Regions from separate parts of the Bacillus sp. CGMCC 1.60114 genome, predicted to be linked through region 1. Evidence: riboswitches for the same ligand, from Rfam matches in the RefSeq annotation. Region 1 holds a riboswitch; each other region holds the start of a gene.
The links. Region 1 has a riboswitch for lysine ahead of ACFQZ1_RS26040 (amino acid permease). Riboswitches for the same ligand answer to the same signal wherever they lie in the genome.

Region 1 (3,206 bases):
ATCCGTAAAGTTTCCTAATCACTTATAAAATGTTCTAAACGATGAGTCTATATCAAAAGAAGTTATATAAAACCTTTTTGAATAAGCTCTTGTTTTATAATACGTTTTATACTTTTTATATGACTAATGGTGAAATACAAAACATTCACCATAGCAAATGGCTCTGTTCAGATTAACGGATGCATAAGGTATTCGTAAGAATCTTGAATCTATGCCACATGAGAAAATAACAGGATTGAATTTACTGTAACTCTATAAAGGTGAGTAGAAAGTATTTCTACTCACCTTTATATTTTATAAAAATAGTTTCTAGCACTACCTTTCACACACACACACTCTCTCTACCTTTTTCATATATATATATTAACTTCTGATAGAGAGGTGGTGGTCACATGGCATTAACATTAAACGGCTTAACAGAAGGCGACAAAATCCGTGTCTTTTCAGCTGGACGTGAAATTGACGGCCAAGGTGTTTTCATCCGCATAGAAAACAACAATTTCTTAATCTGGGTTGACAGTCATGCTAATATAAACATCACAAGCTTAGATACAATTAGCATTCGTAAAATTACCTAATCACCCATAAAGTGTTCTAAATTAGCTTCTAGCATAGAATAACAGGGTCTATTCAGAAAGAGTTATATCCCCTCTTTTTGAATAGATTCTTTTTTTATAATACGTCGTACACTATTTATATGACTAATGGTTAAATCATAGTCTACGTTAATCCAATATAACCATTCGTTTGTACACTCAATAAAGATACCCTCCGTACTCGTCTCCCCTTCTAGTACTTCAATCTTATCTCCTAATGAAAATAAAGGCGGCAACGCACTCTTTTCTGTTTTTTCACTTAAATCCCTTTGTATGTTATAGAGTAATCTCATACATCGTTCTAAAGAAGCTGCGAGCTCTTCATTTTGCTTTTTTAACTCTTCTATCGGATCCGGCTTTTGGCACCTATAAACTTCCTTCCCACATATAAAACAGTTTCTCTTAAACCAGCTCTCCATCCGCTATCCCTCTTTATCCCGCTATTCGCGGGCAGTAGACCCCCACCTCAAGATTCAGAGAAAAGCGACGAAGATAGGCGGGGGAAACTGCCCGTAAAAGCCCGATTGGTTCAACTAACCATCAGTGGGGATGAAGAAGACCCCCACTGATGGAAGTTTCACTTTACCTCACTACTTATGGACAGTAAAACTTCCACCAAATTTTTAAGGAAATAGAGCTAGCCACCAGTAAAGAACGAAAAAAACTTATCAATGACAGCTTTGCTTTATACCTCATTTCATATACATATTATATGTTGCGAAGCCTTAAGTTGTTTCATTATCGTGAACATACCCATTCTCATAATAATCTGATTATGTTTATTTGCATTGACGAATAAAAAGTCATTTGTTACCCTTGATTATGTTAACTTTATACATAAATCCTCATTCGTATCTCGGTGAGGTAGAGGTTGCAATTATTAATAGTATGATTTAGGAGATGTGTGGCATCGCGGATCAAATCAAAAAGGAATAGTTGCCGAAGCAAGAAGCATCCACAGCGCTTTCTTGCTGGGACTGCATTGAATAAGTGCAGGACTGTCACAGGCTTTTTGCTTGTGGAGAGCTATCGAGAGGTATGTCCGTGGGTTTCTTAATAAGATTGAAAAGCGCGTGAACATATACGCGCTTTTTTGTTTTGTTTGGAACTTCAAACACATACATATCTCCGCGCTTGACTTGGTTATACTAATTTTGGAGGTAGTTTCTATGCAACAAAAAAAATGGGGCTTTTGGGTACTTACTGCATTTGTAGTTGGGAATATGGTTGGAGCTGGTATTTTCATGGTTCCAAGTACATTAGCACAAACAGCTAGCCCTCTTGGTGTTACATTAGCTTGGTTAACAACAGGATTTGGCGTATTAATGTTAGCTCTTGTTTTCGGTAATTTAGCAATTCGTCGCCCTGATTTAACAACAGGTCCGCAAAGTCATGCTTATGCACTCTTTTCTTCACAAAAAACGAAAAAAATGGCAGGTTTTAGCATCGTATGGGGTTACTGGGTTGCAAACTGGGCAAGTAACGTAGCCATCATTACATCATTTGCTGGTTATTTATCACTCTTTTTCCCAATTATGAAAGATACTCACGTATTATTTTCAATTGGAACTTTCGATATTGAAGTTGGAAAATTAATTACGTTCTCCATTTGCACGATTTTATTATGGGGTACACATATGATTTTGACGAATGGCATAAGCGGTGCCGGTAAATTAAACTTTTTAGCAACAACAACGAAAATAACAGGATTCCTTCTTTTCATCATTGTGACATTATTTGCCTTCCAAGCTTCTAAACTTGGGCAATGGTATACACCGATTATTGATAAAGAAGGCGTTTCACACGGACTGCTATCACAAGTAAACTTAGCAGCATTAACAACACTTTGGGCATTTATCGGTATTGAGTCAGCTGTATTATTATCAAATCGTGCTGTTTCACCAAAAATCGTAAAACGTGCAACTGTTACCGGTTTGTTGTTAACAGTTGGTATCTACTTAGGAATTACTATCTTAACAATGGGTGTTCTTCATATAGATAAACTACAAGCATCTGAACGACCATTAGCAGATGCATTAACTGCAGTAATGGGTCATAACGGCGGAAAATTAATGGCGCTGCTTGCACTTACTTCTCTCTTTGGATCCATTCTTGGTTGGGTTCTATTAAGCTCAGAAGTACCATATCAAGCAGCAAAAGAAGGATTCTTCCCATCCTTCTTCACAAAAACCAATAAAAAAGGAAGCCCGATTCATTCGCTTCGTTTAACAAATATTATGTCGCAAGTGTTCCTATTCTCAACGCTATCCGGGACAATTGCCCAGGCGTATACATTTGTTATTACTGTTTCAACACTTGCCTATTTAATCCCATACCTCGTTTCTCCAATCTTCCAGCTGAAGCTTGTTGTAACAGGTGAAACATACGAAAACCAAAAAGGTTCTCGTATAGCAGATGGAATCATTGCTGCTATTGCTCTTATTTATTCATTATGGGTTATTAAAACTGGCTCTTCTGATATGAAAACATTCCTGCTTGGCATTGGTTTATTTGTAGTTGGCTTTGCTTTCTACCCATTAATGAAACGTGACGAGAAAAAAGATAAAAAGCAAGTTGCCTAATGAAAGGTAACTTGCTTTTTATCTTTTT
Region 2 (3,206 bases), on a different contig from region 1:
TGGATGCCATTTTGCTGGAAGTAGCACCTTACTCCTATAAAGTAGGTTGCCGGGCTTCTTCGGGCCAGTTCCCTCCGCCACTCTTGATAAGAATTATATTTGTATTTTATCACAATTCTGATTTTTTTCAATCCCAGTTTTCCGATAAATTTTATTTATTATAAAAAAAAGGAGCTGTTCACCTAAACAACTCCCCCTTCAGCTAAGTAAGAACGTAGTCATACAAGTTCCTTTACACGTATGCGATCGTTCTCAATAAGATTTTCATACGATTCTCTTTCGACAACAACTTGTGATTTTCCGTTTTTTGCAAATACAACTGACGGGCGACGAATACGATTGTAATTATTCGCCATCGAATAACCATATGCCCCTGTACAAGAAATAGCTAAGAGATCACCAGAAACAACTTTTGGAAGCTCTACATCCCAAATGAGCATATCTCCACTTTCACAACATTTGCCCGCAATTGAAACAACCTCTTCAGCAGATTCATTCGCTCGGTTTGCTAGCAATGCTTCATAACGAGCTCCATAAAGTGCTGGGCGAAGATTATCTGTCATACCTCCATCAACTGATACATATTTACGGATGCCTGGAATATCTTTAATTGCACCTACTGTATACAACGTTGTTCCTGCATCTCCAACAATACTACGGCCTGGTTCCACCCAAATTTCTGGAAGTGGATATTCGCATACTGTAAACTGCTCGCGTACCGCATCCGTCACAGCTTTCACATATTCACCAAGGGCAAGCGGTGTATCCCCTTCCGTATAACGAATTCCAAAACCGCCCCCTACATTTAATACTGGAGCTACATAGTTCATTTCTTTTCGCACTGTTTCCAAGAAATTCTGAAGCACTTCAATCGCACGAATAAATCCTGCCGTCTCAAAAATTTGCGATCCGATATGAGAATGAATTCCTAATACACGATAGTTTGATTTTTCTAATGCATTTTTTATCGCTTGTGATGCATGCCCTGTTGAAATACCAAAACCAAACTTAGAATCATCTTGCCCGGTTGTAATATATTCATGTGTATGCGCTTCTACTCCCGGCGTCACACGCAATAAGATATTCACAATTTGCCCGTATTCTTTCGCTAAATCATGCAATACTTCTAATTCAAAAAAGTTATCTACAACAAAACAGCCGATGTTAGCTTCTAATGCCATTCTTATTTCTTCTTCTGTTTTATTATTACCATGAAAATGGATGCGCTCTGCTGGAAATCCCGCTTGCAATGCCGTATATAGTTCTCCACTGGAAACAACATCTAGCGACATGCTTTCTTCGGCAGCTAACCTGCACATTTCCATGCACAAGAACGCTTTGCTTGCATACGCTACTTGATAAGAGAACCCACTTTCCCTAAAAGCACGATGAAATGCACGACATTTCTCACGAATTGCTGCTTCATCGTAAACATAAAGTGGTGTCCCATATGCTCTTGTAAGTTCAGTAGCATCGCATCCTCCAATTTCTAAGTGTCCTTGCTCATTAATGCGGCTTGTGCCGTGTAAATACATGTGAATTCCTCCCTTATTTTCGCAAAACCCTCTATTACATTTATTATTTATTACTATTATTCCTAATTTGGATAAACAAAAAACGCGCGGAACAATGTTCACACGCGTTTCTTATTAGAAGAATATATGACGAAAAAATAAACGTAGTGTTATTTTCTCAAATAAGAAACCGCATCAAACATCTCCTAATAGCTCTCCATAAGCAAAATACTTATGACAGTACTACATTTATTCAATGCAGTCCCAATATATGAATGAAGTGGTCATTCATATATTTCGGCGATAACCCCTTTCAACCTATGATCACGAATACCACTTTATTTCCCATAGTTTACTTTTGATTATCGCAGCCTCTACCTTTGAGTGTAGATGAGGTAAGTCTATTTAATTTTCAAGCATCTTTTTGTTGCTATTAACAATAACAAATGACTAATTTATTTGTCAAACACTTTTTTTATATTGGTTTAGGACAAGTGAGTTTCGTATTATCTGGTAAGCGCTTTACATCTATATTTTTCACAGTCCATTCACCACTATCATTTTCAAATATAATCGTTACTTTTTCAAACGGAGGAAGCTTTTTCCCCGCTGTTCCTGGCTCATATTTAATTATTTCAATAGATGCCTGAAACAAATATGTACCACTGTACATTTTTTTTAGACTAACAATTTTCGGACAATCGTACGGCTTTTGTTTTCCATAATGTTTTTGAATTGCTTCATTTATCCTTGGAAACAACACAGAATAAAGCGCATCTTCTAGTAATAACGGTTCATGCTCAGCAGAGAAAGAAGCTGGATTTCCAAGTAAAATGAAACAACTTAATATAAAACAACATATTTTCTTCATAGTACTCCTCCATCTTTCAATCAATGCCTTTATTTTATCCTTCTCTTCTTTTTCTATCCAATTGTTAGAAAATCATCCACAATTTCGCTATGTTTTTATATAATAGTACACATAGTAAAAAACATATAGATATGTAGCCTATCATATACATAAAAAAGGCGATACTTGTAGGTAGTGGGAGGAGCCCTTTATGAGACAACGTTTGTTTCCAAAAGTACGATTTGCTCTCGTAGCTGTCGTCTTGTTATGGATTAAAACATATATTGTATACAGATTAGCTTTTGACATGAAAATTGATAACGCTTTCGAACAAATTATGTTGTTCTTTAATCCATTAGCTTCGTTATTGTTATTTTTCGGTTTCGCTTTATTAGCAACAAAACATCGAAACCGAATCATTATAAGTATTAGTATCGTGCTATCCTTTATTTTATTTGGCAATGCTATGTTTTATGGATTTTACGATGATTTTGTAACATTCCCTGTATTATTTCAAACAAATAATATGGCTGATTTAGGGACAAGTATTAAAGAACTATTTACGTATAAAACACTTCTATTATTTGCTGATGTAATTATTTTAGCCATTTTATCTCGTAAATCCCCTAGTTTTTGTGATACTACTCCTCTATCTCGGCAAGAGAAACGAACGTTTTTTAGCGGTGTAACAGCAGCATTAGCTTTACAAATGGTTATTTCAGTTATTTATAAACCACAACTTTTTTCACATTCATTTGATCGCCAAACAGTTGTGAAAAATCTTGGTTTGTATACTTATCATGTTTATGATATTGCACTACAATCGAAATCTTCTGCTCAGC
Region 3 (3,206 bases), on a different contig from region 1:
TTAATTTACTGATACGAGAGGCTCAATTTTTGCCATAAATGATTCGTGAAGTGCTTCCACACCATTTACTAAGTTAAGACGATCAATAACTACAGATACTTTAATTTCAGATGTACTTACCATTTTAATATGGATATTTTCTTCTTGTAACGTTGAGAACATTTTAGCAGCTACACCAGGATTAGATACCATACCTGATCCAACAATTGATACTTTCGCTAAATGATTTTCATATTCTACAGATTCATAGTGCATAGCCTCGCGATTTTCTTCTAATACCGCTAGTGTTTCTTTTAAATCATTCGAATAAATAGAGAAGGATAAGTGTACAGTTCCTTCATTTGTAATACTTTGAATGATAATATCTACATTAATATGAGCGCTTGCTAATGTAGAGAAGATTGTGGAAAGACCTCCTGCTTGTAAGCCTTTAATTGTAACGCGCGTAATATTGTCTTCAAATGCAATACCTTTTACGATTGATTGTTGTTCCATGCTACATTCTCCCCTTACGATTGTTCCGTTTTCTCGTTCCATACTTGAGCGAACTTCTAACATAACATTATGATTTTTCGCAAATTCTACTGCTCTTGGATGAAGTACACCAGCACCTAGGTTAGCCAGTTCTAACATTTCATCATAGGAAATTTCATCTAATTTGTAAGCGTCTGTTACAACGCGTGGATCAGTTGTGTAAACACCTGTTACATCCGTATAAATATCACATTTTTTTGCTTGTAATGCTGCAGCTAATGCGACTGCAGTTGTATCAGAACCGCCGCGGCCAAGTGTTGTAATTTCTTGTTCTGCGCTTGATCCTTGGAAACCAGCTACAACGACAATTGTTCCTTTTTGTAAATGAGATTGAATACGCTCTGTATGAATATTAGTAATTCTTGCGCTGCCGTGTACAGATTCTGTTGTAATACCAGCTTGCCAGCCTGTTAGTGAAATTGCAGCATAACCTTTCGCTTGCAGAGCCATTGTTAATAAAGAAATTGAAATTTGTTCACCTGTTGTAAGGAGCATGTCCATTTCTCGTTTACTAGGCTGCTCCGTAATACTAGCAGCTAAAGATACTAATTCATCTGTGCTATGTCCCATTGCGGACACAACCGCTACAATTCCGTGTCCTCTTTCATATTCTTCAATGACTAAATCCGCAACATGTTGAATACGTTCGATACTTCCAACAGATGTACCGCCAAATTTTTGAACAATAATTTCCATCATGAGAGCCCACTTTCAATTTAATATTGGTTAATAAATTAGGAAAAATGTTGTTAAACATAAGATGGGAAATATAGATCCCTTTCATTCCTGTAAGTTACCGAGAGCAAATAAAAAACACCATCTCAAATAGGTGAGGATGGTGCTGTTACAGGAAAAAGGAAACAGAAAACGGAGCTAATAAAAAAACCGCCAAAAAAGAAGACGATCATAAAGAAATATGATCTCCCTTTTTTGTAGATAGCTCTTCATATATACACCACTGTATATATGACAGTTCTGTTTCTATTCGAAAACAGCCCCAATTTATATGTTCAGAGAAACATATAAATTTCGGCAACTTTTCCTTTCATCTAAGCTCATTGACAATCTCTGTGTCTCCTTTAGAATACTCATAAAAGTTGCAACCTCTATCTCACGTCGTTCGGCGAGAGTGATTGGTTGTATGAAGTTGTTGGTAACATTTGTTCCATAGTAATCAAAATGTTGGAAGAAATCAAGTGGGTTATAAAAATTCAGAAAATTAAATCTATTTAATGGTAAAATGAAAATGATATAAAATATGTTTAAAAGAAGAATTTATAACAATATTTTACAAACGTATTTATTATATAGATTATATGGATGGGGCAGTGTGAATGGAAAAACAAAAACCTATTTATGTGCAAACTGAAATAAAAACAACAATGAATGAACTTTGGAGATATACACAAGATCCAAAGATACATACAGAATGGGATGCGCGGTTTACAGAAATATCGTATTTAGAGAGAAAGGAAGGCGAACCGCAGCGTTTTTTATATAAAACAAAAATTGGTTTTGGACTTGAAATTGCTGGAGAAGGAGAATCAATAGGGGAACTACAAAAAGAAGATGGGGGGCGAATCTCTTCACTGAAATTTTGGACAGACAGTAAGCTTTCGTTGATTACGGTAGGAAGAGGCTATTGGAAGTATACACCGAATGGGAACGAGATTCGCTTTGAAACGCAGTATGATTATGAAACGAGGTTTGGAAATATAGGAAGGTTTATAGATTCATTCATATTTCGTCCGTTATTAGGTTGGGCAACTGCATGGAGTTTTGATGCTTTAAAATTGTGGTTAGAAAAAGGATTCCATCCACGTTTATTATTAAAAAGAGCTGTTACGTATTATCTCGTTTGTTTTTTACTTTCTTTTGTGTGGATTTATCAAGGACTTATTCCGAAAGTTTTATATACTCATCCAGAAGAGGTACGAATGCTTGCTAGTCTTATTGGTGCAACTGATAATGCTGCATGGATTATTAAAATGATTGGCTTTTTGGAAATCGTATTTGGAATCGTGTGGTTGATACCTTTCCAAAAGAAGAAATTGTTTTTCATTCATATTATTATACTATTGGCATTGGCCGCTGTGGCAGGATTCACAAATATTGAAAGTTTTATACAACCTTTTAATCCAATTACTTTAAACATTATGCTGATTGGATTTTCAATAATCGGTTATGTAAATAGTAATAACTTACCGCAAGCAAAACATTGTAAAAGAAGCAGAAAGGGGTAAAAATTTGTCTTCCATTTACGAAACATTATTAGGAGAATCCTATCATCAGTTACATCCAAAATTACAGAAACGTTATGCAATTACAGAAACATATAGTTTTGTAGGAGAAGGAAGGATGGATGAAATTACAGAAGGCTCAGTTGCTGTAAGAATGTTTTTAAAAGTAGCAGCAAAATTCCGGATGTTTTTTTCAGAAAGAGGGGAAGAAGTACCATTTATCATTCAAAATACTGCAGAGAAAGACAATAAAGGAGAGGTATTTGTAACATGGAATCGGATGTTTCTATTTGGTGAAAAAAGGCGTTATTTTAATGCTGTTATGTATTTGAATGATAAACAAGATGAAATTGTCGATTATTTCGGTGAACCACATTTGCTCGTATCGACGCTTGCGTTTCATGTTGATGCAAAAGGAGCAATTCATATTTC
Region 4 (3,206 bases), on a different contig from region 1:
ATACTGTTTCAAGGCTAACATTACCAGGTGCCATTGGCGCTTTTGTAGGTGCTTGCTTTTTAAGTAACTTACCAGGAAATTTAATTAAACCGTATATTTCAGTGTTTTTATTCGTGTTAGGTGTATATATCTTATTAAGATTTATTTTACAAAAACAAGTTGTTCAAACAAATAATAAACGTCTGTCTGGTAAGCAATTAATTCCACTTGGCCTTTTTGCAGGTTTTGTAGATTCAACAGGCGGTGGCGGCTGGGGACCTATTACTACTCCTGTTTTACTTGCACGCGGGAATGAAGCAAGAAAAGTTGTAGGTTCTGTAGATACGAGTGAATTTCCTGTCTCATTAGCTGCCACATTGGGATTTTTCATTTCTCTTGGCTGGGAACAGATCAGTTGGTTTTGGGTGTTTGCTCTTATGCTTGGCGGTATTATTGCAGCACCTATTGCTGCATGGTTAGTACGAATTGTTCCTTCACATTTACTTGGGGTTCTTGTCGGAGGGCTTATTATTTTTACTAACATTCGTACGCTATTAACAGCTTTTAGAATAGATCAAGATATAATATTTCTTTCTTACATTGCAATAGGTCTTGCCGTTACAATTGCACTGATAATTACGACTCGTAATCAATCACAACATACAAACAAAAAAATTGTATATAACAAACAAAAACAAGTTTCCCCATAAAGGGAAGCTTGTTTTCTTTTAGTCTCCTTTTCGACAATATATTTTGTCGAAATTTATTTGTCTCAATTTTCTGTTAATTTTAAAGGATTTTTTGAAACACAATGCGAAACTATTGTATAACCTTTTTCAACAAGAGGTTACATATTACATATTTTTTAGGATCGGGATGAGTTTTGAAAGCGCTTTTCTAAAATAGCCGTTCTTTTTTCTCTTTTTTTCTACAAAAAAGTCCTTGCAATATTCCCAGAAAATCATTACAATTGCGATATATTAAAAATCATAGCAATAGAAAAATCCTCATCAATCCGATGAGGTAGAGGTTGCGGCTTTTATTAGTAGTCCGGACGAGACACAGAGAACGTCAATAACTCCGAATGAAAGGAAAAGCTGCCGAAGTTTATGCTTCTTCTCTGGAAGTATATGCTGGGGCTGTTTTCGAATAGGAACAGAACTGTCACGTTTACAAAATTACCGTGTAAATGTGGGGCGCTATCTTAACGGAAGGTATGATGGGGTGGCTATTTTTGAAATGCTCCGCTAAATTCTTTTGGCGGTTTTTTTAATTCCCCCCGCTCCTTCCCATCTAACAAGAAAAGGAGTGTTGAAAATGAACGGCGCAACTACAAAAGTTACCTCTACATCTACAAGTCAATCTGCACAAACACATGGTGAGCTAAAACGTGGATTGAAATCTCGCCATCTTACAATGATTTCACTTGGTGGTACAATTGGAACAGGTTTATTCCTAGCAAGCGGTGGAGTTGTCCACACAGCTGGTCCTGGTGGCGCTCTCGTCGCCTATGCTGCAATTGGTATTATGGTATATTTTTTAATGACAAGTTTAGCAGAATTAGCATCGTACATCCCTGTAGCAGGATCTTTCAGCACATACGCAACAAGATTTGTTGATCCATCTCTTGGGTTTGCATTAGGTTGGAACTACTGGTATAACTGGGCCATCACGATTGCTGCTGAACTCTCTGCAGTTACATTAATTATGAAGTATTGGTTCCCAAATACTTCTTCCCTGCTTTGGAGTGGTATTTGTTTAGCTATTATGTTCCTTTTAAATTATTTATCTGTTAAAGGATTTGGGGAAGCTGAATATTGGTTTGCACTTATTAAAGTTGTAACTGTTATCGCCTTTTTAATTGTCGGTTTTCTTATGATTTTCGGTATTATGGGCGGAGAACCAGTTGGTTTTAAAAACTTCACAGTTGCAGATGCACCGTTTAGCGGCGGCTTCATGGCAATTATTGGTGTGTTTATGGCAGCCGGATTTTCATTCCAAGGAACAGAATTATTAGGAGTTGCGGCTGGGGAAACTAAAGATCCACAACGCAGTATTCCAAAAGCAATTCGCAGCATCTTTTGGCGAATTCTACTGTTCTATATTTTAGCAATTCTTGTAATTGGTTTACTCATTCCATATACAGACAAAAACCTTGCAGCAAGTGATGTGACAGTAAGTCCATTTACACTTGTATTCGCTAAAGCAGGTGTTGCCTTTGCGGCATCAGTAATGAACGCCGTTATTTTAACAGCTGTTCTGTCTGCTGGTAACTCTGGTATGTATGCAGCATCACGTATGCTTTGGGATCTAGCAAACCAAGGTAAAGCACCTAAATTTTTAGGAAAACTAAATAGTCGTGGTATACCTGTAAATGCATTGATTGCAACATCATTAGTTGGATGTGCTGCTTTCTTAGCTTCTTTATTCGGTGATGGCGTGGTCTATGTATGGCTCTTAAATGCTTCTGGTATGTCAGGCTTCATCGCTTGGATCGGAATTGCAATTAGTCACTACCGTTTCCGTAAGGCATACATCGCACAAGGAAAAGATTTAAATGACTTACCATATAAAGCAAAATGGTTCCCATTCGGTCCTATCTTTGCATTTGTACTATGTTTAATCGTTATTCTTGGTCAAAACTACGGTGCATTTATGGGAAAATCTATTGACTGGGACGGTATACTCGTTTCATATATTGGCCTACCTCTTTTCTTAATACTTTGGTTAGGTTATAAATTTACAAAGAAAACAAAAGTCATTCCATTAGATAAATGTGAGCTTTAAAAATAACAACCTATCAACGAAAGTTGATAGGTTTTCTTATGTGCCCGAGTAGCCGGTTCATTATATTTTTGCCATAATAGAATAAGAGTTTAAGAAAAGGAAGGGATTACATGAATATTCGTGTTACAAATACAGCAAAAGAAAAACTGCAACAATTACAAAATGGAGGTAAAACAATCATTAGAGTAAAAGGAACTATAGGCAATACCTGTACTGTCTATGTGAATATCGATTTAATTGTCGATGAATATCATGCCAATGATGTCGTATTTGAAGATGAACAGCTTGTTATTCAAATCGATGACTTCACAAAAGATTATATCGGAAACACAATGACGCTAGATTACAATACAGGCTTTAAAATTACAACACCAAGTGAAACGATTGTTTATGGTTTATCGCTGAAAAAATAATATAAAAATGTAGTGTTCAAAAAAGAG

Region 2: another riboswitch for lysine. It lies ahead of lysA (diaminopimelate decarboxylase); the one in region 1 lies ahead of ACFQZ1_RS26040 (amino acid permease).
Region 3: another riboswitch for lysine. It lies ahead of ACFQZ1_RS08295 (aspartate kinase); the one in region 1 lies ahead of ACFQZ1_RS26040 (amino acid permease).
Region 4: another riboswitch for lysine. It lies ahead of ACFQZ1_RS25230 (amino acid permease); the one in region 1 lies ahead of ACFQZ1_RS26040 (amino acid permease).

What each region holds. Positions count from the first base shown of each region.
Region 1 is NZ_JBHTHG010000119.1:101,396-104,601, reverse strand. Features, by position in the region: gene ACFQZ1_RS26055 (hypothetical protein) at 1-18, shown strand, start outside; gene ACFQZ1_RS26050 (hypothetical protein) at 393-578, shown strand; gene ACFQZ1_RS26045 (hypothetical protein) at 641-1,015, opposite strand; lysine riboswitch at 1,454-1,633, shown strand; gene ACFQZ1_RS26040 (amino acid permease) at 1,766-3,178, shown strand.
Region 2 is NZ_JBHTHG010000012.1:154,726-157,931, forward strand. Features, by position in the region: SAM riboswitch class I at 1-93, opposite strand, end outside; gene lysA (diaminopimelate decarboxylase) at 219-1,535, opposite strand; lysine riboswitch at 1,717-1,899, opposite strand; gene ACFQZ1_RS06800 (DUF3888 domain-containing protein) at 1,990-2,385, opposite strand; gene ACFQZ1_RS06805 (LTA synthase family protein) at 2,576-3,206, shown strand, end outside.
Region 3 is NZ_JBHTHG010000014.1:124,445-127,650, forward strand. Features, by position in the region: gene ACFQZ1_RS08295 (aspartate kinase) at 1-1,230, opposite strand; lysine riboswitch at 1,464-1,651, opposite strand; gene ACFQZ1_RS08300 (DoxX-like family protein) at 1,869-2,777, shown strand; gene ACFQZ1_RS08305 (DUF4166 domain-containing protein) at 2,782-3,206, shown strand, end outside.
Region 4 is NZ_JBHTHG010000118.1:778,485-781,690, forward strand. Features, by position in the region: gene ACFQZ1_RS25225 (sulfite exporter TauE/SafE family protein) at 1-689, shown strand, start outside; lysine riboswitch at 996-1,189, shown strand; gene ACFQZ1_RS25230 (amino acid permease) at 1,297-2,766, shown strand; gene ACFQZ1_RS25235 (iron-sulfur cluster biosynthesis family protein) at 2,877-3,179, shown strand.